DNA from 3 places in the Alteromonas sp. OM2203 genome. Region 1 is predicted to be linked to each of the others. Evidence: predicted binding sites of a transcription regulator. Region 1 holds the regulator's gene; each other region holds the start of a gene.
What was found. Region 1 encodes sigma-54, which starts transcription at its own class of promoters, with help from an activator protein. Its sites were predicted from a motif close to GTTGGCACGNNNNTNGNNT; they were not measured.
Positions count from the first base shown of each region.

Region 1 (10,059 bases):
CGTTATTTTGAGCAATGGGTTTAACGCGAATTTACGCACACAAGAATACGAGCTATTAGATCATGTACAAACCACTTATTCCCCTAGCAACTAGCCTTTTTCTTGCCATCGCTAGCGGTGCGGTGATCGCGAGCGAAGACGACTTTTCGCAGCCCATAAAAATAGGTTCAAACACCCAGTTTATTGATGGGAAAAACAAGACTGCACTTTATAAAGAAGACGTTCTCATCACACAGGGTTCACTACTGATTGAAGCGGACGAAGTTGAAGTTATCGCCAGTGAAGGTAGCGGTCGTGAAATTTTCATCGCTAGAGGCAAACCGGCGAGCTACTCTCAAACTTTAGAAGACGGCACGCCTGTTTCGGCAAAAGCCAATGAAATTCGTTACGAGGTTATTAACCGCACCATTTCTCTCGCTGGCAATGCCGAACTTCAGCAAGACACGAGTAAAGTGCAAGGTGACAACATTACATTTGATATGATTACCGAGCAATTGCTTGCTACTGGCGGCAGCGGAGAAGATGGTGAAGGTCGCGTTACGACGGTATTTACGCCTGACACCATTCGTAAAACATCGAAAAAGCAAGACAAAGATAGTGAGGACAACAAATAGCCATGGCCACTCTTAGCGCAACTAACCTTGCTAAGGCTTATAAATCTCGTCAAGTGGTGAGAGACGTTAGCCTTTCTGTTTCTACAGGGCAAATTGTTGGTCTTCTTGGTCCAAACGGCGCTGGTAAGACCACCACGTTTTATATGATTGTAGGTCTGGTACCCCTGGACAAAGGCAAGATTGAAATTGACGAAAACGAGCTCACTCATCAACCCATGCATGAGCGCGCACGCCGCGGAATTGGCTACCTTCCACAAGAGGCATCAATATTTAGAAAGTTGACCGTTCACGAAAATATCATGGCAATTTTGCAAACTCGTAAAGATTTAAATTCACACCAGCAAGAAGAAGAAGCTGACGCACTACTTGATGAATTTAATATCAACCATATACGTAATAGTGCGGGTATGAGTTTGTCGGGTGGTGAGCGACGCCGGGTGGAGATAGCACGAGCGTTAGCGGCAAATCCACAATTTATTTTATTAGACGAACCATTCGCTGGTGTTGATCCAATATCAGTTAATGATATAAAGAAGATAATACAACATCTTCGTGATAGAGGAATTGGTATCCTTATCACTGACCATAACGTACGAGAAACATTGGATGTTTGCGAAAAAGCGTACATTGTGAGTCATGGCGAGCTTATTGCGCAAGGAACAGCGGAACAGGTTTTAAGTAATCAAAAAGTAAGGGATGTATACCTAGGCGAACAATTCAGGCTATAGTTAATGTAACCGAATTGTCATTTTTCAATTTCGCTCTGGTATATTCAATTTAGAGCATTTAAATAAGACGTAGATGAAACCATCTTTACAGCTAAAATTTAGCCAACAACTTACCATGACACCTCAGCTTCAGCAGGCTATTAAATTGCTGCAGCTGTCTACTCTTGATCTTCAACAGGAGATTCAAGAGGCGCTTGACTCTAACCCACTGTTAGAAGTTGAGGAAGGTAATGACGAGCCTCAATCAGAAAAGAACAATCTCGATAATGATGATGGAGCATCAGAAGCGTCTGCTACTGCATCAAGCGACACCCTGGAAGCCGGAGATGCGTTAGAAAAAAACGATCTCCCTGACGAGTTGCCTATCGACAGTACGTGGGATGAGTATTATTCCGCATCTTCAGCGCCAGCGCCAGGTCCATCAAGTGATGATGAACAGATTTTCCAAGGCGAAACTACTGACGATATTCAAGAACACCTTTCTTGGCAGATGCGCCTGACCCATTTCTCGGAAACTGACCGGGCAATTGCAACGGCGATTATTGACTCGATTGATGAATCTGGCTATCTAACCGTCTCTCTTGAAGAAATTCTTGATGCGGTAAACGATGATGACTTAGAAGAGCCTATAGAGATGGACGAAGTAGAGTGCGTATTAAAGCGTATTCAAATGTTCGACCCCATTGGTTCTGGTTCACGGACACCTCAAGAGTGTTTAATGGTTCAGCTTCGCCAATTTTCAGACGATACGCCGTGGCTCGCTGAAGCGAAGCAGTTAATCGAAGAGTACTCTGACCTTCTTAGTAGCAAAGACTATCGCACGTTAATGCGTAAGAGTCGCCTGAAGGAAGATCAGCTGCGTGAGGCTATGCGTTTGTTACAAACCTTGAATCCTCGCCCAGGTAGTGCTTTAGTTACTAAAGAGCCTGAATATGTTATTCCTGATGTTTCAGTCGCCAAAAAGAATGGTCGTTGGGTGGTAGAATTAAACCCCGACAGCCTGCCTAAATTAAGCGTGAATCAACAGTACGCTGCGATGAGTCGTCGTGCAAAGAACAGTAGCGACTCTCAATTCATCCGCTCACACATGCAAGAAGCCAAGTGGTTCATAAAGAGCCTAGAGTCACGCAATGAAACCCTGATGAAGGTTGCGAATTGCATTGTGCAGCAGCAGATGGGTTTTTTCGAGCACGGCCCGGAAATGATGAAACCAATGGTGTTAAATGATGTCGCAGAAATGGTAGATATGCACGAATCGACTATTTCTCGTGTGACGACGCAAAAATACATGCACACACCACGTGGTATTTTTGAACTGAAGTACTTCTTTTCAAGTCACGTTGCGACAGAGTCTGGTGGTGAGTGTTCATCCACCGCTATTCGAGCATTGATCAAGAAGCTGGTGGCCGCTGAAAATGTTAGCAAGCCGCTAAGTGATAGCAAGATTGCTTCATTGTTGGCCGAGCAAGGCATAAAAGTCGCTCGGCGGACAATAGCAAAATACCGGGAATCGTTATCGATCCCGCCGTCGAACCAACGCAAAAGCCTTATTTAAACGGGCTCTATAATATAAGGAAGACGAAATATGCAAATCAACCTTACTGGTCATCATGTCGAAATCACCGACTCTTTGCGTAATTATGTCGATACGAAGTTCAGCAAACTTGAACGTCACTTTGATCACATTTCTAATGTGCATGTCATCCTGAACGTTGAAAAATTAAATCAAAAAGCCGAAGCGACTGTTCATTTAAGTGGCGCAGAAGTATTCGCATCCTCAGAAAACACCGACATGTATGCGGCGATTGACAGCATGGTTGATAAACTCGACCGGCAAGTAATCAAGCATAAGGAAAAACTGAAAAAACATTAGTAGTTAATTAAGCATGGACATACAAGCCATCGTAAGTCTGGACCGCACTGAATGTGCGGTTCAGTGTAATAGTAAAAAACGAATTCTTGAGATAATCGCAGATATTGCCGCCAAAAATAATGAGAACATCGACTCGGCGACGGTACTCAACAGTCTAATGTCTCGAGAGCGTATGGGAAGCACGGGTATCGGTAACGGTATTGCCTTGCCTCACGGACGTTTAGCGGGTCTCGATAAAGTAATTGCAATTGTCGTAACCTGTACACCGGCTATAGATTTTGACGCCTTAGATGAAAAGCCGGTAGATATATTTTTTGCTTTACTGGTTCCTGAAGAGCAAACCGAAGGGCATTTACAAACCTTGGCAACAGTTGCCGGTAAACTGAGCGACAAAGAGACGATTAAGGCAATACGCCGCGCTACAAAGAGCGATGAGATCCTCTCTGCATTATGTTAATTTCTAATGCCCGTTTGTATTTGGGCAATTGAGCCGTTTCAATCGATAACGCAAACAAGATAAAACCAGTCTATTAGGGAGAAATGAGGTGAAGCTGATTATAATCAGTGGTCGTTCGGGTTCTGGTAAATCTGTGGCGCTACGAGCACTAGAAGATTTAGGCTATTACTGTGTTGACAACATTCCGGTAAATCTACTCCCTACCCTCACTCACACGGTTGTTGATGAATACGATCAAGTCGCGGTGAGTATTGATGTCAGAAATTTACCTAAGAACCCTGATGACCTAGTCGAGATACTTGATTATCTACCCTCATCTTGGTCGATGACGATTGTTTATATCGACGCAAGCGACGATGTACTCGTCAAACGCTTTAGCGAAACCCGTCGTCTTCATCCTCTCGCCAAACTTAACAAATCACTTTTTGAGGCAATAAAAGCCGAATCTGCACTACTTGCGCCTATTGTAGAAAGAGCAGACCTGTATTTAGATACTGATAAGCTAACAATACATCAACTCGCGGAGTTAATTCGAGAGCGCATTCTTGGTAAAAAAAGCTCTCGTCTTGTATTGGTATTTGAATCATTTGGCTTCAAACACGGTATACCAAAAGACGCCGACTATGTTTTTGACGCACGCTTTCTACCAAACCCTCATTGGGAGCCCGACCTTAAGCACCTTACTGGCCTTGATGCACCGGTAGAAGTCTTCTTAGGCTCACAACCAGTGGTAACCAAGTTCATTTGGCAAATTCAAAACCTGATAACCACATGGCTACCTCATTTAGAGCGCAACAACCGAAGCTATGTCACCGTCGCAATAGGGTGTACCGGCGGGCAGCACCGCTCGGTATATATCGCTCAGACTTTATCTAAAACCTTCGGCGAAATTCATCCAGATGTTCAAATTCGCCATAGGGAGTTAAACCAATAATGACGATTCAAAAAACGCTCACTATTGTAAACAAGCTCGGCCTGCATGCTAGAGCAGCTACACAGCTTGTTAAACTTGCAAATCAATTTGACGCCAAGATCATTCTGAAAAAAGGCGACAAGGAAGCCGACGCCAGTAGTGTTCTTGGCTTAATGATGCTGGAAAGTCATCAGGGTGAGCAAGTCGATGTTATTGTTGACGGTGTTGATGCCACAGACGCGCTTGCTGCTATCGAGCAGTTAATAGAAGGCAGGTTTAATGAAGACGAGTAGTCACACGTCTAATTGATTACTTAATATACTTTCAGTCTGGTATTTATCAAATCTTGCGCAAAAGCTATGCAATTGTCATGACAGGATCATTATAATTGCGATACTCTACGGCCACTTAGGCGTTAACGCCTGCACCGTTTATTTTTTCACCCTATAGGAATAACGCCTTATGGCAGAAGCGCTTGTTTCTAAATACGTACAAACACAGCTACGCACACTCAATGCTGCGTTAGTAAACGGGCAATTTGTATCTGTACGTAAGCTTCTGCTCGAATTGCCCCCATCTGATGTTGCCCACATACTTGAGTCGAGCCCCAGCCGGACTCGTGATGAGCTTTGGGAGCTGATTGATAGCGACTTTCACGGTGATATTTTAGAAGAACTATCTGATGATGTTCGAAACGGTATTATCACAAAGATGCTCCCCGCCAATGTGGTTGATGCACTTGAAGAAATGGATACCGATGACTTGGCAGAAACGCTGAGTAGCCTTCCTGAACCCGTGTTGGCAGACATTCTTGATTCAATGGATGCACAAGACCGCGTACGTGCAGAGCAAGCGCTATCTTACGGTGAAGAAACCGCTGGTTTCATCATGAACACCGATACCATTACCTTGCGTCCAGATGTAACCATTGATGTAGTTCTTCGCTACATTCGCTTAAAAGGAGAGTTACCGGAAAATACAGACACCTTCTATGTGGTTAATAGAACGGATAATTTAGTTGGTATTATTCCCGTGGCCCGTTTGCTCACTGCTGACACTGACGACAAAGTATCAGACGTTATGGACGAAGAGTCGGAAGCCATTCCGGTAAACATGCCAGATGATGAAGTGGCAAGCCTGTTTGAGCGTTATAATTGGCTTTCAGCGCCGGTAGTTGATGAAAATCATCGCTTAGTGGGGCGAATTACCATTGATGACGTAGTTGATATCATTCGTGAAGACGCTGAACACTCAATGATGAGTATGGCGGGTCTTGATGATGATGAAGATACCTTTGCGCCTGTTATGCAAAGTACTAAACGCCGTTCCGTTTGGCTGGCAGTTAATTTAGTGACTGCGCTAATGGCTGCAATGGTAAGTGACTTATTTGAAGCCACGCTAAGCCAGCTCGCCGTATTAGCTATATTAAATACTATCGTACCGAGCATGGGCGGCGTGGCTGGTAACCAGACACTAACTCTTGTTATTCGGGGTATGGCGCTCGGTCATGTAAATGCCAGTAACTCGCGTTGGCTTATCAGTAAGGAAATCTCTATCGGCTTTTTAAATGGGGCAATTTGGGCTGTGCTTATTGCCTCTGTTATCGCACTCTGGAAGCAAGATTACATGCTGGGCGTTATTATCGCCTTTGCGATGATGGTAAACATGATTGCGGCAGCGCTTGCCGGCGCAACCTTACCCATGATCATGAAGCGCCTTAAAATAGACCCAGCGCTTGCTGGAAGCGTTATTTTAACTACGATAACCGATGTGGTTGGTATCTTTGCCTTTTTAGGTACGGCAACGCTGTTTTTAATTTAAGCCTAAAAAACAATCATCCTTAATTAGGATCTAGCAATTTTTGATATTATGCGCTTAGGCAATTAACGAATTGGCTGTATACCCATTAATATTCAGTTTGTATCCGACACCCCATACGGTTTGTACTAGCTGTCCGCCATTTTCAATGCTGTTAACCTTATCAAGTTTAGTGCGTAGACGATTAATATGGGTGTTTACCGTATGTTCGTACCCTTCGTGATTATAGCCCCACACCTCGCTAAGTAGTTGGTTGCGAGAAAAAACCTGATTGGGATGACGACAGAAATAATTCAACAAGGTGAATTCTCGTGCTGTTAGTGTCAGCAATTGCCCATTAATCGTCACGCTGTGATAACGCAAGTCGACGCTAAGCGGGCCTATCTCGATACGCTCGTCACTACCACCGGAAGCTCTCGTGTTTTCGTGGTTAGGCATACTTCTACGCATATGAGAGCGAATACGTGCTGAAAACATACGTTCGTCAAACGCACCAGTAAAGTAGTCATCAACACCCGCTTCATAATAATTTGCCTCATCTACCTCTGTGTAGACCTTATCTGCTAGAGACATATCACTTTCAACAGCCACTACCCAGCTTTCGGTATTAGCGTCTACAAGAGTTTTAATACGCTGCAGGCACATAGTATTACTGTGCGATTCAACAATAATAAGTGAATACTGCTGCGCCTTAAGCAACGACTCTGCGGATTGAAAATTAGAGACTGCGTCGTAAAGAAAACTATGCTTACTTAAGCATTGCGATATATTTTGTTGAAACTTATTTCCAGTGTAGATGATAAGGATCATAACTCGCTCCTAATTCGCCAATAAAAAACAAGACCCGACCCTTCGTGTTTTTATTTCACATTAATAACAATTTTTTGATTGATAAATAAGCACCAAAAATTTTTAACAATATCGTCATTTAGCGATACAAAACTGTGTTTTTTTTGTGATAGTTCTGTGATGAATTAAAAATTTTACTGCCCTAAATTCTTATGCGATTTAAGCCATAAACAAGGACAATAAAATGAAATTCACTAAACTTGCTAGCGCTACCCTACTGTCGCTTGCAACAATTTCCGTAAGCCAAGCCGTTATATTAGATGTTGAAATTACTAACTTAACCCAGGCGCAAAGCTTTACGCCGCGCTTAGTCATAGCTCACGATGACACAGTTGACGCTTTTGAGGTCGGACAGCCAGCTTCATCGGCGTTAGCGTGGCTTGCTGAAGCGGGGGTTATTGATGATGAGCAAAACGCTGATTCAAGCGGCGCTAACTTTGAGGCGTTATTGGGCCCTGTCGATACAGACAATGGCTCAAACACATGGCATCGTTTTGGCGGCCTTCTAGCCCCGAAAGCAACATTAAGTTATCCGTTCGACACAATGGACAAGCCTTATCTTTCACTGCTGTCTATGCTGATACCGACTAATGATGCCTTTGTAGGTATGGACAGTATTGAAATCCCTACTGAGCCTGGCACCTATACGTATTATCTTAATGCGTACGATGCTGGCACTGAGTTAAACGATGAGCTAAATAGTGCTCGTACTGACGTCGTTGAAGCTGGTACAGGAAATGCGCTGGGTGGATATGGTGTTCCTGGTGTCGCTGGCGGCGGTGCGCCTACTCGTATCGTCGACTTAGGTACGGGCGGCACAGGTGTGGCGGCACAGGTAGTTAACGGTGAAATAGAAGATGGTGAAGATGGCCCAGTACACATCCACCGCAATGCGCTTGGCGATACTGATAGCGCCGCTGGTGCCAGTGATCTGGACTCTACCGTACACCGTTGGTTAAACCCCGTTGCACGTGTTGTTATAACTGTTCCTGCATCTTAAGGAGCCATTAAAATGACTAATAAAATAGTAAAACTCAGTACGTTATTGATGCTATCGGCTCTTTTAGCGGCGTGCGGCGATGATGGTGATACAGGACCTCAAGGGCCAGCTGGTCCTCAAGGTGAAGCTGGAGTCGACGGTCAAGATGGTGCCGATGGCGCAGACGGCCAAGACGGTTCGAACGGGCAAGACGGTAGCAACGGTAATTCAGCGGTTTACACAGTTCAAATTACCAACTTAACTTACTCTCAGCCCTTTGCACCTGCCGCCGTCATTTTACACGAGTCAGGCTTCCATTCATTTAGTGAGGGCGAGCCAGCCAGCATGGGCATTGAAATTATGGCTGAGGGCGGTGACCCGTCTATGGTCATTACTGAAGCCATGGACTCCACGGACTTTTTGGATGCGCAAAACTCTGGAGGAATATTGGGCCCTCGCTCAATGGGCACAGAACTAACCCTTGTGGTTCCGGAACTCGATGCTGACGACTTACGCCTTACGGTAACCACCATGCTGGTCAACACTAACGACGCGTTCACCGGCTTAAACGCTGCTAATGTAAGTAACATGGCGGTTGGTGATACAAAAACGTTCATGACAGTGACCTGGGACGCTGGTACCGAAGCAAACACAGAAACCGCTACCACTATGCCTGGCCCTGCTGCTAGTGCAGCTGGTGGTGGCGGAGAGGCAGCGGGTTATGATGTAGTTAGGGACGACCTTGCCGATGCAGTAAGGCTCCATCAAGGTGTGGTAACCAGTGCAAACGCAAATGACCCAAGCCGTGAAGGTTTGTCAACGTCCGTACTAACCGAAGCCCATCGCTTTGATTTTCCGACAAGTCGTGTTGTGATAACGCGAACCCGTTAACTGGTAAACGGCAATGCCACGTTAAAGCGCCCTATTACGCAGGTAATGGGGTGTTTTTACTTTTGTGCGAAAGGGAGAACCGGAGATGAAACTTAAGGGAATAAGAAAGATAAGCGCTGGCTTTGCTGAGTAGATAAACTTCACAAAACCAGGCTAATACATTATTTGACAAGCTATTTAATGAGCTAATTAATAAGCTATTTAATAACCTTGAGAGTAGGTTTACCCTTTTTAGGTGGAACAGGCGCGTCTTTGACGTCGCTTGCATCAGCGTCTTCAAGCGACGTTGGGCCGCTAGGCTGAGATGCATTTTCAGATGTGTCCGCACTGTCTTGCTGTGCTCGTGCCACATCTTCCTCTGTTGCAAACACGGTACCCGCACCGTTTTCCCTTGCATAAATCGCTATAATTGCTTCACATGGCATGCTTAGTCTTCTTGGTTGCCCAGAAAAACGCGCTTGAAACGATAAGCCATCTAAATCAAGGGAGAAATTAACACACGCACTTGGTGATACATTCAAGACGATTTGACCATCTTTAACGAACTCTTGCGGTACTTCTACCAGTTCGTTGGTTGCATCGACCACAATATACGGCGTTAAGTCATTATCAACAATCCACTCATAGAACGCCCTAAGCAAATAGGGCTGGTTTGACGTCATAGATGTCATAACGGGTTGTGAATCTCGCGCTCTTGGTCAGTCAAAGACGCTTTAAACGAACTGCGAGAGAAAATGCGATTCATATAAGCATTAATTTCTTTGCTGCCTGCACCGTTAAGCTCGATACCAAGTGCTGGTAAACGCCATAGTAGCGGAGCAAGGTAGCAGTCGACCAAACTAAACTCTTCGCTCATGAAGTAAGGCATTTCACCAAACACAGGTGCTAGTGATAACAATGCTTCACGCAGTTCATTTCGTGCTGCCTCTACATCACC
Region 1 is NZ_CP183209.1:799,102-809,160, reverse strand. Features, by position in the region: gene lptC (LPS export ABC transporter periplasmic protein LptC) at 1-94, shown strand, start outside; gene lptA (lipopolysaccharide transport periplasmic protein LptA) at 63-614, shown strand; gene lptB (LPS export ABC transporter ATP-binding protein) at 617-1,342, shown strand; gene ACM0P2_RS03585 (RNA polymerase factor sigma-54) at 1,416-2,897, shown strand; gene hpf (ribosome hibernation promoting factor) at 2,928-3,215, shown strand; gene ptsN (PTS IIA-like nitrogen regulatory protein PtsN) at 3,229-3,672, shown strand; gene rapZ (RNase adapter RapZ) at 3,761-4,606, shown strand; gene ACM0P2_RS03565 (HPr family phosphocarrier protein) at 4,606-4,878, shown strand; gene mgtE (magnesium transporter) at 5,048-6,406, shown strand; gene ACM0P2_RS03555 (winged helix-turn-helix transcriptional regulator) at 6,461-7,213, opposite strand; gene ACM0P2_RS03550 (spondin domain-containing protein) at 7,437-8,252, shown strand; gene ACM0P2_RS03545 (spondin domain-containing protein) at 8,265-9,122, shown strand; gene ACM0P2_RS03540 (ClpXP protease specificity-enhancing factor) at 9,320-9,793, opposite strand; gene sspA (stringent starvation protein SspA) at 9,790-10,059, opposite strand, start outside.

Region 2 (10,059 bases), 940 kb from region 1:
CGCCATGTGCAGACGATTTGGCCGCGCTTCATTCAAAAGCGTTTACCTTTGTCTTACCACATGGAGCGATTAACACTACCTGACGATGATTTTGTCGATGTTGCTTGGGGGCCTAAGCCACAAGAAACCTCGGGGATCGTTGTTATGTTTCACGGTCTCGAAGGCAGTATAAGGTCGCATTACGCTAACGATATGATGGCTCAGCTATCAGTCAATGGGTGGCAGGTGGTGATGATGCACTATCGTGGCTGCAGCGGCGTACCGAATCTTAAAGCAAGAGCGTATCACAGTGGTGAAACGGAAGACCCGAGCTTTTTCTTAGAGTGGCTGCACGAGAAATTCCCACGAATCCCAAAAGTGGCTATTGGTTTTTCTCTTGGCGGAAACATGTTGCTGAAGTTACTCGGTGAGCATCCAGCTCAAAAATGGCTAAAGGCCGCTGTTGCTATATCTTCTCCGCTCAAGCTTTCCGAGTGTGCAAAGTCTATTAACCAAGGCTTTTCAAGGGTATATCAGAAGTATCTGCTTACCAGTATGAAAGACACACTGCGCAAAAAGATGGAGTACATCGACTATCGCAAACTCATTCAGCTAACGAAAAGCGATGTAAATAATATTACCAGCTTTACCCAGTTTGATGAAAAAATCACGGCACCCCTTCACGGTTTTGCTGACGCCCAAGATTATTATGAAAAGTGTAGCGCTTATCATTTCTTAAGTGCAATTCACTGTCCCACGTTAGTACTGCACAGCATTGATGATCCGTTTATGAACCATCTTATTGTGCCCAAAGAAGAAGAGCTTGCCCGCAATGTAACGGTAGAGCTGAGCGAGCGTGGTGGACATGTAGGGTTTATGCAAGGCTCTATACTGAACCCGAAAGTGTGGCTGCATGAGCGTGTGAAACGCTTTGTCAGCGAAGCGTTGCCCGTTAATTCCACCTGTAGTTATGTAAGCCGCTAAATCGCGATGTTTTTGTCGTAAAAATTGCAATCTACGTTCTTAACGAGGAGTTTTAATGATAGTTCCCATCGACGCGCTAGAAGCCGATACGCTTTACAGCTTGGCCGAATCTTTTGTACTGCGCGAAGGAACCGACTATGGCGAAGAAGAAGTGTCTTTAGACGTTAAAGTCCAACAAGTCTTAGAGAGACTTAAGTCAGGTGAAGCCGTGCTAGTTTACTCAGAACTTCATGAAAGCGTGGACATAAAAAGAAAAGAAGATATTCAGCCGAGTGACGAGACTGAATAAACAAAAAAGCCGGGTCGAGCAACCCGGCAACCTTCCTGAGGAGAGGGAGGCTTAAAACGCGTATCGTGCAGTGACCTGCATAATATCCAAATCATCAATAATGCGGTAATTCGCACCGACTGCCCATTGAGGGGTGATATAGTAGTTAGCGCCTACTCTGAATGTAGCTTCGCCGTCGTCAACATCGTAGTAACCCACTTCACCCGCTAGCTCTACTTGCTCTGTAATCATTGAGCGAAGACCTGCGTTAATGCTGTAGCCTGTTTCGTCGTTTACATCACCGTCAATGCGCTCTAAGTTTGCGCCGAAATACGCGTCGGTAGTGGCATTTACAGGTAAACGATAGCCGGCGCCAAGGGTTAACATATCGAAGTCGAAGTTACCCTCTTCAAAGAAGCTGTATTCACCGTTAAGGTACCAGTTGCTGTTTAAAAGGTACTTACCGTTAACGGTCAAACCATCTGGCTCGAATGACTCGTTGTCATCAAAGTCCATCTTAGTGTAACCACCTTCCACATAACGCCAGTCTGGTTTGTCTGCCATAGCTGAAAGAGGAAGTGTAGCTGCAGTCAGTGCTGCCGTGATAAGTGTGATTGCTTTGCGCATGTGATAACTCCTTAAATGTTCAGCAGCCCGCTTAATATTAAAAAGCGTGTTTAGCACGCCCTAAACCGGACGTTGCGAACTGCCGGATTGATGAACACAAAAAACAAATTTCCTTTTGTGACATCGTTATTCTTTCCATAAAGAACTCGCATCAGATTTGATCATCAAGATGACGTTCACTAGAAACTTTGCAAAGGCTTTGCCAACAGCAGCATGTTGCTCAGAATTTTTTGTGTGAATTTCTCATAAGTAATTGATTAAAAAATAAAAAACACCCTGTGGTTTAAAGGGGTACCCCATTGATTTATGTAAGGAAGCTAAGAGATTGTGCATTCTCTAAACATTTTGGCATGACTAACTGTCTCTAAAAAACAACAGTTATCCTTTTGTCTAGGTCATCGGACGTTCTTACACACTGGTAATAGGGCCAGGTTTAAAATAAGTTTTTTCGCAAATTGTTGTAAGTAAAAGCAAAAAATCACTCCTGGCGCTCACACTATCGTGTTGGAACGCCTTTTGCTGATATGCCTACGAGTTATCCAATTTTCACCTTTGCCATTTCGGCATGGAATTCGTGGGAATTCGTGATTAAAAAGCAGGTAATCACGAGGGTGGAAGGAAAGTAGTAGAGCACCTTTTCGAGTTTGAGCAGAAGTAACCACGTTGGTTTTGTGCACTTATCCGCTGGGAAGCGACGAACCACACTTATGTTCACCATCACTTGGATGACTATTGTTTTCAAAAGGAGAGGACAAATGGCTAAGCCAGTTTTATTTTTCGACCACGTTTCACAAAAGAGTGCAAAGCATTCACGTAAACACGTGCTATCACGCATTCTTTTAGCGATGACCAGTGTTATCGCACTCGTTAATTTTCAGCAAGTCATGGCAATCGAGGTTAACGACAGCAATCAGCCTCAAAAAACGTCACCGGTTTTACAGTCAATTATCGATGCTGCGCGCGATTCGGCAACGCAAAGCTATGAGCAGGATGATCATGGATTAAACAGTAAGTTAAAAGAGATAGATTACACCACCTATCGGTCGATCCGCTTTAAGCCAGAACAGAGTTTATGGCACGGCGAGAACGACTATGAACTGCAGTTTTTTCACCCTGGCTTTTTATATGAATACCCAGTCACTATTCACACTATTGGTGGGGATAACAAACCAGAGCGACTTGCGTTTAATAGTGAGATGTTTAACTACGATGGTTCTGCATCGAACTTGGCTGGATTGACCGACGAAAAGTCTGGTTTTGCGGGATTTCGCGTTCATTATCCAATTAAGAGCGAAGGGTACAAAGATGAATTCGCGGTATTTCTAGGTGCGTCATACTTTCGCCTTGTGGGGAAAAATCAGGTTTATGGCATTTCAGCTCGAGGCTTGGCTATTGATACGGCGTTGGCGAAAGGCGAAGAATTCCCTCATTTCACCGAGTTTTGGATAATTGAGCCTAGCGAAGGTAAGCCGATAACAATTTATGCACGTCTTGAAAGCCCCTCAGTAGCTGGCGCGTATAAATTTGTCATTCAGCCAGATATTGACACTAGTGTAAAAGTGGAAAGCTGGCTATTTGCTAGAGATGATGTGAGTAAGCTTGGTATTGCACCGTTTACCAGTATGTTCTTGTATGGCGAGAACACTGAAAAGCGTCATGATGACTATCGCCCCGAAGTACACGATAGCGATGGTGTGCTTATGGTCACTCACGCAGATGAAGAAATTTGGCGACCGCTTACTAACCCAGCCCGCTTGCAGGTTACCTCTTTGAGCGATGCAAATCCTAAGGGGTTTGGCATGCTTCAACGCGATGATGAATGGGATAATTATCTAGATGCCGAAGCCAATTATCATCTACGTCCAGGCCTTTGGGTAACACCTGAAGCTGGTTTTGAGAAAGGCCGGTTAGAAGTGGTAGAAATTCCCACTAAGTCTGAGATTCACGATAATATCGTCGCCTTTTGGACCCCCGAAAAGCCGTTTAAGTCAGGAGAGTCCCTCTACTTCGCTTATGAATTGAAGACCGTAGAGCAGAATCCATTTGTAAGTAAACTCGCGTCTGTAGTACGTACCCGTCAGGGCAAAGCTGTGCTACCCGGCGACGAGTTCAAAAACGACAGTTTAAATACTACTAGACAGTTCAGTGTAGACTTCAGCGCTCCTTCTTCAGTGTCTTTTGATGACAAGTCAATGAAGCTTATTGTGCAGGGCACTAACGGCACAATTTCAAAGCAGCGTCTTTATCCTGTTGCTGATGGTCAAGAATGGCGTGCCACGTTTTTCGTAAAACCTAAAGAGAAGCAAACCGTTGATATGCGTGCATATATTGAGCACGACGGTAAACGTGTAAGCGAGGTTTGGAACTATGTCTATCAACCAAAATAACCCCGTGAACACATCATCTAACGAGGCTAAAGCCGTACCTCAGGTTAAAAGTGACGGCGCGGTGCGTCAATCACATTTCATCTTAAAAGGAGAGCATATGCGTTTGTTCATCATGGCAATGCTGGTTATTCCAAGTACGGCGCTGGCCGGTTGGAGTTTGTACGAAATATTTTTACCTAATGGGCTGACTAATTTAGAAATTGCGCAGTTAGGATTAGGGCTTACCCTGTTTGCATGGCTATGTATGGCTTTTTGGACCGGTATAATCGGTTTCTTTCTACAACTTTTTAATATCGACCCGCTTAGCTTACGGAAAAAACAAGCGCAGCCTAGTGCTGATATGCCACTGACGCAGAAACACGCTATCGTAATGCCGGTGTATAATGAAGATACCCGTCGTATTATGGTGGGGTTCGAGGCCTGTATTCGCGAGCTGATGGAAAGCAAAAATAGCGCTCAGTTTGATTTTTACATGCTAAGTGATACCCGTGATATGGAAAAGGCCGATGCTGAACTGCGCGCTTTTACCCGTCTAAAGAAACGCTTAGGTGCGTTCTCAAATCAGGTTTTTTACCGTCGCCGCGAGCAAAATCTTCATAGAAAAGTGGGCAATCTAAAAGAGTTTTGCGAACGCTGGGGGGCTAATTACGAGTCAATGATTGTGCTTGACGCGGACAGCGTTATGACCGGAGAGCGGATGCAAGATCTTGCTCGTCGTATAGAAAAAAATCCAGATACCGCGCTAGTGCAAACTATTCCAATGCCGGTGCGCCAGAACACATTTTTTGGTCGCTTTGTACAGTTTGCGGCCCATTTATATAGCCCAATGCTTGCCACTGGATTGTCATTCTGGCAGACCGATAGCGCCAACTATTGGGGGCACAATGCCATCATTCGTATTGCGCCTTTTATGCAGCATTGCGGGCTTCCTACACTTGAAGGGCGAGCCCCATTTGGTGGCGAAATATTAAGTCATGACTTTGTAGAAGCCGCTTTATTGCGCCGTGCTGGGTGGCAGGCCTACTTGCTTACCGATACAACAGGCAGCTACGAAGAAGTACCAAGCAATATTGTTGATTACGCCATTCGCGACCGTCGCTGGGTGCAGGGCAATATACAGCATTTGGGGCTGCTTAATGTGAAAGGCCTTAAAATGGCGAACCGTCTGCACTTTTTATTTGGTGCTTTCGCTTATATTTCTTCACTCATTTTATTTTGCATGTTGGCGTTGGGCACGGCCGATGCGTTAATACGTGCAACGTCAGTACCGGAGTTTTTCGTCTCTGAGTATCAACTTTTCCCAAGTTGGCAAGTGGCTCGTCAAGACATGATGATGGTGACGATGTGGGGAACCGCAGCGCTTCTGTTTTTACCGAAAGTGCTGGGTATTGCATTAGCGTTAATTAAGCGTCGCAGCGAGTTTGGCGGAGCGTGGTCATTGATCAAAGGCGCCGTTGTTGAACTGGCCATGGCTGTGCTTATTGCTCCCCTTATGATGTTCTACCACAGCTATTTTGTGATCAGTGTTTTTGTTGGTCATTCCGTTAAGTGGGAAGCGCAAGAGCGTGAAGGACGTAAGGTACCTTGGAGCGTTGCAATTAAACATACGCAAATCATGAGTTGTCTAGCAGTAGCGTGGGGAGTCACCACATTCTACTTTACGCCCTCGCTGTTTATGTGGCTGCTACCTGTGTTAGTAGGCATGGTATTGGCCGCGCCTGTTATTCGTTTAACAAGCAGTGACAAGCTAGGCGTAATTATGCGGAAGTGGGGAGTATTCGTTATCGATCAAGAGGTTTACGAGTGCAAAGCCCTCAAGCGTCTACGCGTAGCGATGCACTATTTTGCAATTACACAGCATAAAGCAGAGGTGCCCACACTGCCAGATAATGTATGGCAAAGTATGCCGGTGCAGGCGCTTGGTGAAAAGCCTTTACCTATGCGTTACAGATTGCCAAATAGCGCCCACTAAGTATTGAGTAATACGAGCATAAAAAAACCGCACTCAATGTGCGGTTTTTTATCTATGCGGACTGGTATCAGGGAACAACAACCTTAACTGAAAGTAGTGCAGGCAAAAGCTGGGTTTCTTCCCCCAATTTGCCAACCTGTTACTGTTCAAATGTTACTGAAAATGTCACAGGAACCGTTGTTGTGATGCTTTTAAGGCCAGCAATTTTTTGAAGTGCAGCTACGCCATCAGCAAGACCGAAAGATTCAGCTTTGATAAGCGTAGGTGCTGTGGTTGATACTGATAACATATCGTCACTGACCTTACTGGCTTGCACAGAAAATGAAGTAGGTACCGCTTTACCATGTAGCGTTAGTATACCGTTCACTTTTCCATTAACTACATCACCTGTCTGAAGATTCATCATCGATTCAGGTAAGCTTGCTTCAAAGGTCGCTTGTGCAAATTTCGTTACGTTAAACAGCATCTCCTGCATCCGCTCGTTACGAATATCAATTGCCGTATTAACCGACGACAAATCCACAGCGACGCTGAGTTTACCGCTATCAGACAACGATCCCTCGAAGCTATCAAATTTATGAATTTCTGTAACTTGGGCGTTTTTCGTTGATAAAAAATGTAGCACACTGGTTTCGCCGTCAATTGACCAATCGGCTGCAGCAGGGAACGCTAGCCCACAAGTCAGCAATGCTGCCGATAACGTGCGAATACGTGTAATAATCATAGGTTACTCCTTCTACTATTGGGTTCCATCTGGCTTGATTTAACCACGACCAGAGTAATGAGGCCCAGCAACATTACCACGCTATTATACGTTGGTTAGCACGCTGCGCTATCAGTTTGATACGCGCTAATGCCGATGCGGGTTTACAAAATCATTATACTGGACAACATCTTGCCATGGCACTCGTTGATCGCCCATTACCACAAAATCTGGGTTCTCTAGCGAATGACGTTGGTTATAGGTGAGAGGTTCAAAATTTGCAGCTGCAATACTGCCGCCTGCTTCAGAAACAATACACTGAGATGCCCCCGTGTCCCATTCGCCAGTGATGCCAATACGCATAAACACGTCTGCTTTACCTTCTGCGATAAAGCACGCTTTCAGCGAACAACTTCCAAGAGGGAGGGTTTGATATACCCGTTTTGCGCACATTCTACTTAGTACTTTTTCTCGCGACTGACGACGACTGATAGCGATCATAACAACGCTATTTTTAGGGTCGTCTAACTTACGCACTTTGATCGGGTGATCACCATCTGGCGATGATTTAAATGCGCCCTGGCCTTTTTGAGCGTAATACAGTGATTGTCCGGGAGGCCAAAATATAACGCCAATGGTTGGTTCGTTATTTTCGATCAAGGCAATATTTACGGCAAAGTCGCCGCTTCGTGCAATAAACTCTTGAGTGCCGTCGATCGGGTCTATGAGCCAATATCGCGGCCAATGCTTTCGCTCTTCTAAACTTGCGTGTTTATTTTCTTCAGAAAGAATGGGGATATCAGGTGTAGCGGCTTTTAGGCGCTTGTTAATGATATCGTTTGCCAGGTAGTCTGCGCTGGTGACAGGGGATTCGTCTTCTTTCTGGTAAGCGTCAAACTCACCTTTGTCGTACACTTCTAATACGGCTTCGCCAGCTTCAACGGCAATTTTTTTTGCAAGTTCTAGTAGGTCGGCATGGGCGTCATCGGGCATAGTTTATTGTTCCTTAAACCACTTTTGAGCTAAAAACAGCGCAGCTATGCAGCGTGCTTCTATAAAGTCTTCTCTAGCAAGTAAAGCATCTGCTTCATCTAAAGGCCAATGAATCACCTCGAGAGGTTCAGGCTCATCACCTTCTAGTTGCTTAGGATACAAGTCGCGGGCTAGTACGATGGTCATGTTGGCATTAAAGAAGGTTGGTGCCATACTCACTTTATGAAGCTCAATAAGGTCGTTGGCAGCAAAGCCTGCTTCTTCTTGAAGCTCGCGATTAGCTGCTTCAATGGCGGTTTCGCCTGGGTCAATTAAACCTTTCGGAAAACCAAGTTGATACGAGTGCGTTCCAGCGGCATATTCACGAATTAACACCATGGTGTTTTCATCTAGCATTGGCACAATCATCACCGCGCCTCTGTTACCCCCAGCCATGCGCTCAAACTCACGGGTGGCACCATTGGAAAACTCTAAGTCTAGGCGCTCTACCCTAAAGAGTTTACTCTGGGCAACGATTTCACGAGAATGAATTTGTGGTAACGGTTTGTTCGGATCAATTTTCGGCATGTCTCTCGCTACAACTTTGTTATCATACTTGTATACAATTTATTAGCTTACTTCATTATAAGGAAAATCGCTTGCCCTTTCTGCCCTGGAATGAAATAGATACTGTACTACTCGATATGGATGGAACTCTGTTGGACCTCCATTATGATAATCAGTTCTGGCTGCACCATTTACCTAAGCGTTTAGCGGAGTTGCGAGGCATTTCAGAAGCACAAAGCCAACAGGAAATGTCAGAGCGTTATGAAGCAGTGTTTGGTCAAATACAGTGGTATTGCTTAGATTATTGGGCTGAGTCACTGGCTTTAGACTTAGAAAATGAATTTATGCCGTTGAAACGGGAGCTCGCTCATTTACTTGCACTTCGAGAAGATACCATCCCTTTTCTAGATGCTCTGCATGCATCTGGTAGAGAAGTCGTGCTGGTAACTAATGCCCATCCCAATAGTTTGGCTCTCAAGATAGAGCATACTCAGCTTGACGCCCACATTGATAATCTGATTTCTACCCATGAGTTTGGGGTTACCAAAGAGTCTCAGCTGTTATGGGAACGTTTACAAAAGCGGGTGAAGTTTGATGCCAACAGAACGTTATTTGTTGATGATTCACTGCCGATATTGAATGCGGCAAAAACCTACGGAATTAAACATTTATTGGCCGTTGATAATCCTGACAGCACCCTGCCAAATAGAAACATTAGTGAGTTCCCTGCGGTGCGCGATTATCGTTTGATGCTTGAAGATATCGAAGCAAATCCAGTGAGTAATGCTGCAAAAAAACGTTTTTAAAGGAAGAAAGTAAATGGTCTCCGATACAATTTATGTTGGCTCAATAAACCCTGTTAAGATTAATGCTGCATTAAATACCCTATCTGACACCCTAGAACATGATTTCGATGCGCAAGGTATGGCAGTTCCAAGTGGCGTGCCAGACCAGCCAATGAGTGAGGACGAAACCCGTTTGGGGGCGATAAATCGGGTTAAAGCTATGCTAGCTCATCACCAAGGTGGGTTGACCGATGCCTGGTATGTGGCTATCGAAGGGGGAGTGGATGTTTTTGAAGATGGCCCTGCAACATTCGCTTATGTCGCTATATACCATGAGGGTCATTGGTCAGTAACAAGAAGTGCCAGTTTGCCCCTTCCGGTTAGCGTTTATCAGGCGCTTCAGCGAGGCGAAGAACTAGGGTCGGTAATGGACAAACTGTTTGATATGACGAATGTTAAGCAAAAAGGTGGTGCAATCGGTCTGCTTACGTTGAATCACGCCACACGCCAAAGTGTGTATGAAGTCGCATTAACGTTGGCCATGGCTAAATTTCACTTTCCCGATCTCTACACCGATTAGTCGCTGCATCATAACTTTGTTATGCAATTGCCATCTTATAGCTAAGTACTGAGCGCTCACAAAGGATAGCGATTTATTGTGAGCCTTGATCGAAATATTTGACTAACTTACCTTGTTGTACCAGTACGCCTAGATAATCACCCACCCAGCGAGACTTAACGTGTTCGTAATCGCGGCGTGTTACCGCATGTATTGATACTAATATTGTCTACTGCGTCGCTCTGAAATCTTTACC
Region 2 is NZ_CP183209.1:4,414,512-4,424,570, reverse strand. Features, by position in the region: gene ACM0P2_RS19380 (hydrolase) at 1-963, shown strand, start outside; gene ACM0P2_RS19375 (YheU family protein) at 1,019-1,252, shown strand; gene ACM0P2_RS19370 (outer membrane beta-barrel protein) at 1,304-1,858, opposite strand; gene ACM0P2_RS19365 (glucan biosynthesis protein) at 2,614-4,245, shown strand; gene mdoH (glucans biosynthesis glucosyltransferase MdoH) at 4,226-6,217, shown strand; gene ACM0P2_RS19355 (YceI family protein) at 6,357-6,941, opposite strand; gene cysQ (3'(2'),5'-bisphosphate nucleotidase CysQ) at 7,068-7,913, opposite strand; gene nudE (ADP compounds hydrolase NudE) at 7,917-8,480, opposite strand; gene yrfG (GMP/IMP nucleotidase) at 8,552-9,265, shown strand; gene yjjX (inosine/xanthosine triphosphatase) at 9,279-9,824, shown strand.
Region 2: ACM0P2_RS19365 (glucan biosynthesis protein) is a predicted target of sigma-54. The motif match lies at 2,362-2,380, and genes of this name have one in related genera.

Region 3 (10,059 bases), 320 kb from region 1:
CTGAATCTAAAATACCCGACATAGGTCACCTCTAAAAATACTGGGCATGATCATTGCCTCTGATAGTAAAGATAGACAATATCACTAAATTTTTGCAGGTCAAACGACAGAAAAATGACGCTTGGTGTCATTTTAGTGTGTTTAGTAATCTCAACCTTCGTTGAGTTGTTATACCTGCCATGGAATCAGCGCATATTGAACTTCAATACGCGCTTTACGATTTAATCCAATGTGTCGCTGGACTGATGTTTTTAAGCATAGTCAAAAACTCATAAACTGAACACGAAAAGTCATGATGAAACGAATAAACAAAAAAATATACCTGTTGCTTACCCGATTGCTTTCGTTTGTGTTGCTTGGAGCATGTTCAACGAGCTGCCTAGCAGCACTGTCTAATCACGAAAAAGTAGAACAAGGCGCCAGACATTATCTTTTGGCTCAGCTTACTGATAATGCGCAGGATACTAACATTGATGTCGATGTTGTGAAGATAGACGATCGGATAAATATTCCCAATTGTCCAACAGGCTTTGAATACCATGTTTCCCAAGAAGCACTGAGCCAGTCCTATATTTCAGTTCGAGTTAGTTGCCAAAATAACGACTGGTACTTATTTACTAGTGGTCAAGTGACTCGCACGAAGGAAATAGTAGTTACACAAGGCGCAGTAAGCCCGGGAACGGTGCTTACATCATCAAATTTAGCGCTGGCTAAAGTAGACATAAGACGACTGCGCCACACCGCATTTACCGACATGGATGGACTTATCGGTGCAAGAATGAAACGAAGAGTGACAGATGGCCAAGCTATTCAATCAAATATGCTATGCTTCGTGTGTAAAGGCGATAGAATAACGATTACTGCAGAAATTGCAGGAATGGAAGTTAAGACTGCCGGTATTGCCCAACAAGACGGCGTTGTAGGTGACAACATTAAAGTTTTAAATGCCAGTAGCAATAGGGCGATTATTGCAAGAGTCGCGAGCCCTGAAGAAGTCGTGATACACTTGTAAAAGGCCCGGTTATTTTCTACTTTTTTGTGCATAATTTTGCTAAAGAAATTTGCCAAAAGGCCGATAACTAAACTGAGGCAAAAAAGGTAGTGAGGACTTAAAATGGCAATTAACAATATAAACAATGGGTTACCTAAAACACCTATTGACAATGGGAAGGTTGCGCAGCAAAACCAGACGCAACAATCTCAGCAACAAGCTTCGGCGCAAACTGCGCAGACCGCTCCTGCTCCACGTCAGGATTCTGTTTCTTTGACTCAATCGGCACAGCAACTTAGTCAGGTGCAGAAAAAAGGTTCTGAAGCACCTGTGAATCAGGAAAAAGTCGATCGCCTTAAGAAAGCAATTCAAAGCGGCGATTACAAAGTTAACCCTGAGGTACTTGCGAATAAAATAGCTAAGTTGGAATCAGAAATTTTTAGTACTAAATAATCGCGCTAGACAAAAAACAGAGAAGACGTGTGACAGAACATAGCAGCCAAACAACACAAGCGATTACCAAGCAGGTAGAGCAACTCTCTACGCTTGTTACTTTGCTTGAAAAAGAGCTTCAGTTGATCAGTTCTCGCGATGCAGAGTCGTTAATGAACCTGCTTGATGAGAAGACGCAGCTGCTATCTGATATACAAACGCTCGATGGGCAAATTGAGCATATTATTCGCGACAAAGGGTCGTTGTCAGACAATGACGAGCTGTTGATGGAACAAGCGAACCGTCTTCTCGACGATTGTAAGTATCGAACACAAATCAATCAAAAAGCCGTAGAGCAAGGACAGCTGCGCCTCACACATTTACGCAATTTGATGATGGAAGTTCGCGCGAAAGAATCGCTCACCTATGACAAAAAAGGCAAGCCCAAGGGTGGTACGCTTGGGTCAGGCGTCAGCGCCTAGGCATAGCTTTCTCATCTACGATATGTGTGCTGGTTGAGAGAATCTCTGTTCAGTGGGGTAATGCACTTCACGCCCCCCACTTTCTACTTTTCGTCACAGCGTCTTAACATACACGCCCTAGTAATACTTAACGTCTTTTACTCTTCTTGGTTTAGCCGTAGACAGATAAATGTTGTAAACCTGCTGCATGTCGAGAGAAAGTTCAGTTACATAGGTGTCTTCTCCTACCGGGTATGCCTTGACAACTTCTGCGCCTCTAATAATTCCTTCAACAGTAGAACGTAAATTTTCGCTGTCTACAACAAGGCCAGAAACAGACTGACTCCCTTCAATTTTTTGACCATACACCTGCTCGGTGAGCTCTCGATATGCATCTAATTTTGACGCTTTCATGGCCATAATAAGTTTCACACTGTCACTGTCACCTTGTTGGGAGGAAATCGGCGCGTACCCAACAGCCTTCAAAACAGGGTAAGAATCAGGCTCAACAGTTTCCCACTCAACATGCTTATCAACGATGCCACAGCCGCCAGCGCCAAGCACTAAACCAAGAACAGCCGCTTGAATAATAACTTTAGATTTTTTCAATTTACGCAAATACATACGCTTAAACCTCAACTTGCATCGCTAATCTATTAATGATGAGTCGCATTTTATCTAGCAAAAATCACTAACCCTGCAACCTTGTGCTAAGAACGTGGACCGGCCTTAGCCTAACCTATCTGTAACCGTTAATTTACGAGCATGTAGTCAATGCGTTTGCTTTCGCTGCCGCAGTCTACTCACCCTATCTAACGTAAAGCTTTGATCAACATAGTTGGCTAACTAACTAGCAGCCTTATTAACAGTAAGGACTAGCAATATATGCGCCTATTTTGATCAACTGAATAATGGCGTTATTACTTGGCACTGTTCTCGCATAGTTCTCACGAAACAAAGGGGTTTAATCATACGCATGAGCTTATCTACAATAGAGGTGTGCGGTGCAACACATTAGCAAAACAACACTGGCAAGAATTTTTAATATCGCTGTGGCGCTAGTTTGCCTTCTAGCATTTTTTATTGGGCAAGCGCATGCCGCGTGGTATGAAGCCACTGGACAGGCTGTTGTCGTAAATGGTAACAAATCAGCTGCTAAACGAACAGCTACACAAGAAGCACTTAAACAAGCAATGCTCTTTGCTGGCGCGTCTGTACAAAGTGTTGCAAAGCTAACAAACGGTTTACTTGAGAACGAAGAAATGACCATACGCTCTACCGGCGAAGTAGAGCACCTTGAACTTGTTGATGAAATATTTAATGGTGATGTGGTGACCGTTAGAGTAAGAGCCGACATTTTTCCAAAGGGAAAGATCTGTTCTGCTCAACATGACGAAAAGCACTTTGCGACGACCCATTTCAGAATAAGGAATAGAGCCCAATTAACACAAGGGAATATTCCTCATTTCGACAAAGCTTTTACTCAACGATTTGCGGACGCTATGCAAAACCAAAGTGAAAACTTAAAAATTTCATATATTGCTCCTCACACTGCTAAATTCGACAGCCGCTATACCGACCAAAATATACGCACGCTCGCGGCGCAAGGTAATACTCAGTTTGTCATCATTGGTGTAATCAACGATTTAAGCATGGGTAAGGAAAAAGGTACTTCTCTCTTCTCACCTTGGCGTAACAGTGTCCCTCGCCGCGTTTTTTCCATGTCGCTGCAATTATATGATGGAATCAATGGCGGACTTCTTTTTAATTCAACTTACCAAGGAGAGGAAGAATGGACATTTGATAGATTTGAAGATGTTGATGAATTCTCATCAACTTTTTGGCTATCGCGATATGGACAGGCAATTGACGGTGTAATAAGTGAAGCGGTAGAAGATATAAAAGAATCTACCGCTTGTCAGCCCATTACAGGCAGAGTAATTGACGTGGTAGACAATCGTATTTCTGTTTCTTTGGGCCGAGACAACGGTATCTCTGAAAAAGATGAAATGTATCTCTACCAAGCAAAAGAAGTCATAGATAACCGCGGCAGGAAATACCTCCAATACTCGCTTTACCCCGGTACATTTATCGTAGAAAGTGCATTTAGCAATTCATCAGTAGTCATCTCTGATGCAGGGATAACGGCAAATATTCAAAATAACGATTTTGTAGTTAAAAAGTAGGTAAAGTTTTTTAAATCGCTTAATTAGGAAATTTGGTTTCTGCCAAACGTCATGCTATATCTATAACAAAGTATTATTTTACATACTTATCCTTCAAGGTAAGAGAGATACCTTGTTTTAGACTTTCGTATAACCTACTTTGTTAATCTATGACCTTTCATCTACTCGCATCGAGTTGTTTAGCACTTATCGCATTATTGCAGGCCGCTCAGCAAATCGAGCGGCATTACACTATTGAGTTCTCTCAACTTGAAAGGCAAGTAACCGAAAAATTTGGTGCTGATAAAGCCCGTCATGTGGAGGCGCTAGCTCGCACCCTAAGCAGTCTTGAAAATAAAAGTACTAATGAGCAGCTCATCGGCGTAAATGCTTTTTTTGATGAACATATCCAGTATGCAACCGACGATGTCGTATTTAATGAAAAGGACTATTGGGCTACGCCATCTGAACTTTTTGGTCATTCGCGCGGCGATTGCGAGGATTACGCCATTGCAAAGTATATAGCTCTGCTACACTTAGGTGTTGATAGTGCTAAACTTCGGTTAATTTACGTTAAGGCAAAAATCGGTAGAAGCCGAGTAACGCAAGCGCACATGGTTTTAGGATACTATGACTCCCCTTCATCAGATCCTCTAGTGCTAGATAGTTTAGTGTCGAACGTTTTACCCGGCTCTCAACGAACTGACCTCATACCTGTATTTAGTTTCAATGACTCAGGTATTTGGCAACCCGGTCAAAAAACGCAAGTTTCATCGTCAACAAGCAGACTGTCACGGTGGCGAGATGTTATTGAGCGTATGAAGAAAGAAGGGATTAGCAGAAGGTCATAAATATTTATGTCAATAACAAGAGAATTATGGCTAGCGATTTTAGTCGTTGTCCTTGTTGCAATTGCGGGTAGCGTGTCTATTCATGCTTTCACCACGAAGCAATACGTAGAAGAGCAGCTTTATTCAAAAAACGTGGATAATGCCAGCATGCTTGCACTTACTTTGAGCGGCCTTGATAAGGACTCCGTTTCTCTAGATCTTTTCATCATGTCTCAATTTGATATTGGCCACTATGCTTCGATAGTTCTGCAAAAGGCGGATGGCGAAATAGTGTCAGCTCATCGTAATAAAGAACAAATAAATGCAGATACGCCTGCATGGTTCGCAAAGAATTTTGCACCTGATGTAAAACTGGGTATTGCGCAAGTAAGCGAAGGCTGGGGACAATATGGCACGGTTTACGTTGAGACGGACACGAGCTTTGCTGTCGCTTCAATGTGGCGCGCCACTCAACGACTTATTATCGGACTGTCCCTTCTGGGACTTATTACCGGTATTATCGGAGGATGGGCACTCCGTTTTATTATACGCCCACTCAACGGCGTGGTTGCTCAAGCTGAATCATTCCAGAAAATGCGCTTTATCCAACTACCTGAACCGCGAACACTCGAGCTAAAGCGGGTAGTTCGCGCAATGAATTTCTTAGCAGCAAATTCCAAGAAAATCATGGAGGAAGAAAATACGCGGCTTGATATTCTGCGCTATCGCACTCAGTTTGACGATGAATCGGGCTTAGCAAACAGAGACTATTTTATTTCCATACTAAAAGGTCAACTCGCCTTTCGTGATTCTGAGGGCGTTAACTGCTTGTTCTTCATGAGGTTCACCGAAGGAAATGGCTTCCTTCGCTCTCCAGCTAATATTCGCAAAAAGAGAATTCGCGATTTCATAGCAGAAATCAATGATAGCCTCACACTTCATCATCATCTTTTCAGCGATAGCCGAGTAGCAAGGATGCAAAAGAACGAGTTTGCCATCCTTCTCACTGAAGCTCACAATACTGCCGAGATATCTAATGCTCTTCATGGTGCTTGCTTAAGTGCATTTTGTTATGAAGGAGACCCAAAAGTCTTTCAATCAGTAACAAAACTGCGCTCTGATGATAGTTTTTCTGACGCATTAATGAGAGCAGACGCAATGCTCGACGAAGCAGAGACAACGAATAGGACTGAGCCTTTTATAGAAGCCATACTTAATACAGATAATAGTTTAGTCGAAGAGAAAAGATGGGAACATGATCTAAAACACGCTATTGAAAACCAGGATGTTGAAACTTTTAACTACCCTGTTCTTGATGTGAACCGACATCTTGTTCATTACCAATGCTGGGCAGGCGTAAATGTAGACGGTGAGCTGCGAAAAAATGGCTATTATGCTCATTGGGCACGTTATCTAGGGCTATTACCTCAATTAGAGTTGACGACTATCACTCACCTAATGGATACCATTAAATATTCCGAAGCGATATCCAAGTATGCGTTTCTTTGCTCTGAGCAGTTATTAGTTGACTCTGCACTTTTATCGCAACTTTACGCTCGATTAGACGCGGATAAAAAGGTGGCAACGCAACTGTGCTTCGAAGTACGAGAATCTACCGCTAACCGTTTCCCAAATGAATTTAAAGCGTTTTGTAACGCTCTTAAAGCCAGAGAATGCCAGGTTGGCCTTAAGCGTGTAGGCGAGTCTTTCTCACAATTATTGAACGTGCAAGAGCTAGGTTTAGATTATGTGAAAATTGATTCTGCCTTTATGACTGACATCGAATTTAACCCAGCCAACCACGCGTTTATCAGAGGTTTTTGTTCATTAGCTCATACTTTTGGCATCAGCGTGTACGCAGATGGCGTTAAACGCCCAGACCATAAAGCTTTATTTATAGAACTAGGTATTGATGGAGTGGTATCTCACATTGAGGTCATAGAGCATATTTTAGATGACTAAACTCGCCGAGTTTGAGTAATAGACCGATTCGATCTTTTGCCTCAAATTTGTGTAGTAGCGTACCAACATATTCCTTAACGGTGCGCTCGGTAATTCCATGCGCTCTCGCTATCTCTTTGTTACTCAAGCCCTCTAATATACCATTTAACACATCTTTTTCTCTGTTGGTTAGCCCTTGTAGCGAGGGGATAACACGCCCCGTTTGTCTATTAGCGGCTACATTTGATATAGACACAGCGAGCAGCTCACTTGGTAACCATATGCCCCCCGCTTCAAGAACACGTGTCACCGAGGCCAGTAAAGATTGCGTCGCTAGCGCATGACAATATGCTCTAGCGCCCATCATTAGTGCCGTTTGCATTTCTACCCGATCATACTTGTAAGTGAGTAAGGCGATATTGTCGACTTTCTGCTTAGCGCCAATGAGCCGCTGACGCCAATTATCATTACTCGCCAATATCCAGATACAATCACTTTTATCACAATTTAGCTGTTCAACTCGACTGTAACTAGTCCACGAATACCGTGCTAGCGCCCCTTGCAAGTCTTTTTCTGCAATGAAATTTCTCATTAACGCTCTCGCAGTGCAGAAGCTGTCACATTGAAAAGGGGGGATAAAATATAATTAAGCACCGTTTTCTTACCCGTCAGTATGTCTACCTGTACAATCATTCCAGGCAGTATTTCTAACGCCTCATTCGCAATGCTTTTCTTCGTCTCAAGTCTTACTAGGTAATAAGTTTCGTCTTTTTCGTTAGTGATAGCATCGGCACTGATGTGTTGAACTTCAGCAGACATACCACCATAAATAGTAAAGTCATAAGCACTGAACTTTAAGATAGCCTGCTGCCCTTCTCGAATAAACGCAATGTCTTTAGGCGAGACTTTTGCCTCAACAATAAGTTGGTCATCTTGAGGGACGAGTTCTACAACAGCGCTACCGGGGGTGATAACGCCCCCAATGGTATTGATTAGCAACCGCTGTACCGTGCCATTAATCGGTGATTTTAGCGCCGCTTGCGACACGACATCTTCCAAACTGGTTTGAGACTGCTGCAACGTCGCCATTTCAGCGGTGGCTTCGGTCAATTCTTGATTCCATCGGTTAACGAGTTTAAGGCGTGCTTCTTCCTTCTTAATAATTTCCTCTTCGATGGCGTTTAGTCCACGCTCAATCGCTACCTTGGACTTGGCGATGTTTCCCTCTAGCTCTACTATTTGACGCTCTAAACGAAGAATTTCAATTTCCGAAACAGCGCCTGATGCAAGTAATGGCTTGGTCACAGAGAGCTCTTTCTTTGAGAGGAACAAAACGTTTTGATACTGGGAAAGATTCGCTCGCTCTTCTTCCACGTCTTGACGGCGTTGCATAATACGAGAATCCGATCCTGCTGCGACTTCATCAAGCTCAGCCAAGTTGGAATTGTAGAGCTTGCGTTCGTTATCAACGACAGTTGGTGCCCGTTCGCGAAGCTCTCGATTAAACCGCAATACGTCACCTTGGGTAAGCGCAGATAAGCGCTGCACTTTCGCCGCCAGCGCCGCAAACTGGGTTGTGTTTTCTTCAAGGCTTGACAAAAAGCGGGTAGGATCAACCTTTAATAACACTTGCCCAGCTTCAACCGTTTGCCCTTCTCGTACTAATATATCCTGTACAATTCCTCCGTCGTAGGATTGGAGAACCTGTAGTTGCTGCGACGGTATAACTTTCCCATCGCCTTTTGCCACTTCATCAATCTCTGCAAAATACGACCATATCACCAAGAGTAACAAAACTAGCGTCACCAGATACAAGAGACCACGGGCTTTCACAGGGGTTTGCATTATCCGTGACCACTCGGCTTCCAATACCCAATCCTGACCTGGAGGCGGCGCTAGCCAACCTCGCATTAATCGCTGCAACCAGTCTTTTTTCTCACCACCACTATTAGAAATCATGGCGCCCTCTTAAGCTTTTGACTTGGCTGTTTAAATTGAACAAGTACGTCTTCCTTTTTACCGTCAGCGATGACTTTTCCGTTCTCGACAACAATCACACGCTCAACAAGGTCGAGCAAGGTTGTTCGATGGGTATTGATGATCAGTGTTTTGCCTGCTGTGGCAGCTTTTATGGTTTCCTTCATTTGCGCTTCGTTAGTTGAGTCCATGGCTGAGGTAGGTTCATCCATGATATATATTGCAGGGTCTCGCACTATGGCTCTGGCCATCGCTACTGCTTGTCGCTGGCCACCAGAAAGTAAGCTACCTCGCTCACCTACATTTTGATCTACCCCATTGGCATTACCGTTAACAAGCTTGGCCAAACCACACTGGGTCAGTACCTCCCAAAAGTCACTTTCATCGATACCTAAATCTTGAGACATAATATTGTCTTTCAATGAACCGTAGAAAAGGCTGACGTCTTGCGGCACATAGCCTATTTGTTTACGAAGTAGTGTTGGGTCGTATTGCTGCAGGTCGATACCGTCCATAAGTAACTGACCCGATTCAGGGCGGTAAAAAGCCATAAGCAATTTATTCAGCGTTGATTTTCCGCATCCGTTTTTCCCCAAAATAGCTACGTGTTCACCTTGTTTTATCGAGAAATTAACGTCTTTAAGCGCCAATACTGTTTCGTCTGGGTATTTAAAGCATAGCTGACAAGCATCTATATTCCCTTTAAGCACAACATTACTTTTTATTTGCTTGTTACTGCCTGTCTCACTCGGCAACGACATAATGTCGTCGAGGGCATTTTTTGCCGTCTCTGCGTGATGATATTGTGCCAATAGAGCCGCAGCTTGAGAGACCGGCCCCATGGCGCGGCTTGATAAAAGATAGGCGGCAATTAATCCACCTTGAGTGATCACACCCTCTATAATGAGGTAAACGCCCGTTAGGATGATGACGACGCCAACTGACTGCTGAACCCAAAGTGCTGCGTTGTTAACCGACATTGAAACCAGACGCAGCTTTGCATTAACTTTGGCAAGAAAGATTGTTTGTTTTTCCCACGCACTTTGGTTTCGGCTCTGGTAACCAAATGCTTTTATGTCTTCTAAAGAAGTGACGCTTTCAGTAACGAGAGAACTTTTACGAGAACTGATTTCCATTGATTCTTCTGACAGAGACCGCATTACGCGCTGTGCTTTCATGGCGTAAAGGAAGAGCGCGGTGGCGCCAATAAGAATAGGAATGATGAGATAAATATCAATCATGGCAATAATAGCCACAAACAA
Region 3 is NZ_CP183209.1:1,117,617-1,127,675, reverse strand. Features, by position in the region: gene ACM0P2_RS05000 (chemotaxis protein CheV) at 1-22, opposite strand, end outside; gene flgA (flagellar basal body P-ring formation chaperone FlgA) at 293-1,012, shown strand; gene flgM (flagellar biosynthesis anti-sigma factor FlgM) at 1,115-1,444, shown strand; gene flgN (flagellar export chaperone FlgN) at 1,474-1,905, shown strand; gene ACM0P2_RS04980 (LPP20 family lipoprotein) at 2,023-2,508, opposite strand; gene ACM0P2_RS04975 (flagellar assembly protein T N-terminal domain-containing protein) at 2,889-4,070, shown strand; gene ACM0P2_RS04970 (transglutaminase-like cysteine peptidase) at 4,220-4,900, shown strand; gene ACM0P2_RS04965 (LapD/MoxY N-terminal periplasmic domain-containing protein) at 4,907-6,841, shown strand; gene ACM0P2_RS04960 (response regulator transcription factor) at 6,816-7,412, opposite strand; gene ACM0P2_RS04955 (HlyD family type I secretion periplasmic adaptor subunit) at 7,412-8,779, opposite strand; gene ACM0P2_RS04950 (type I secretion system permease/ATPase) at 8,776-10,059, opposite strand, start outside.
Region 3: ACM0P2_RS04975 (flagellar assembly protein T N-terminal domain-containing protein) is a predicted target of sigma-54. The motif match lies at 2,808-2,826, and genes of this name have one in related genera.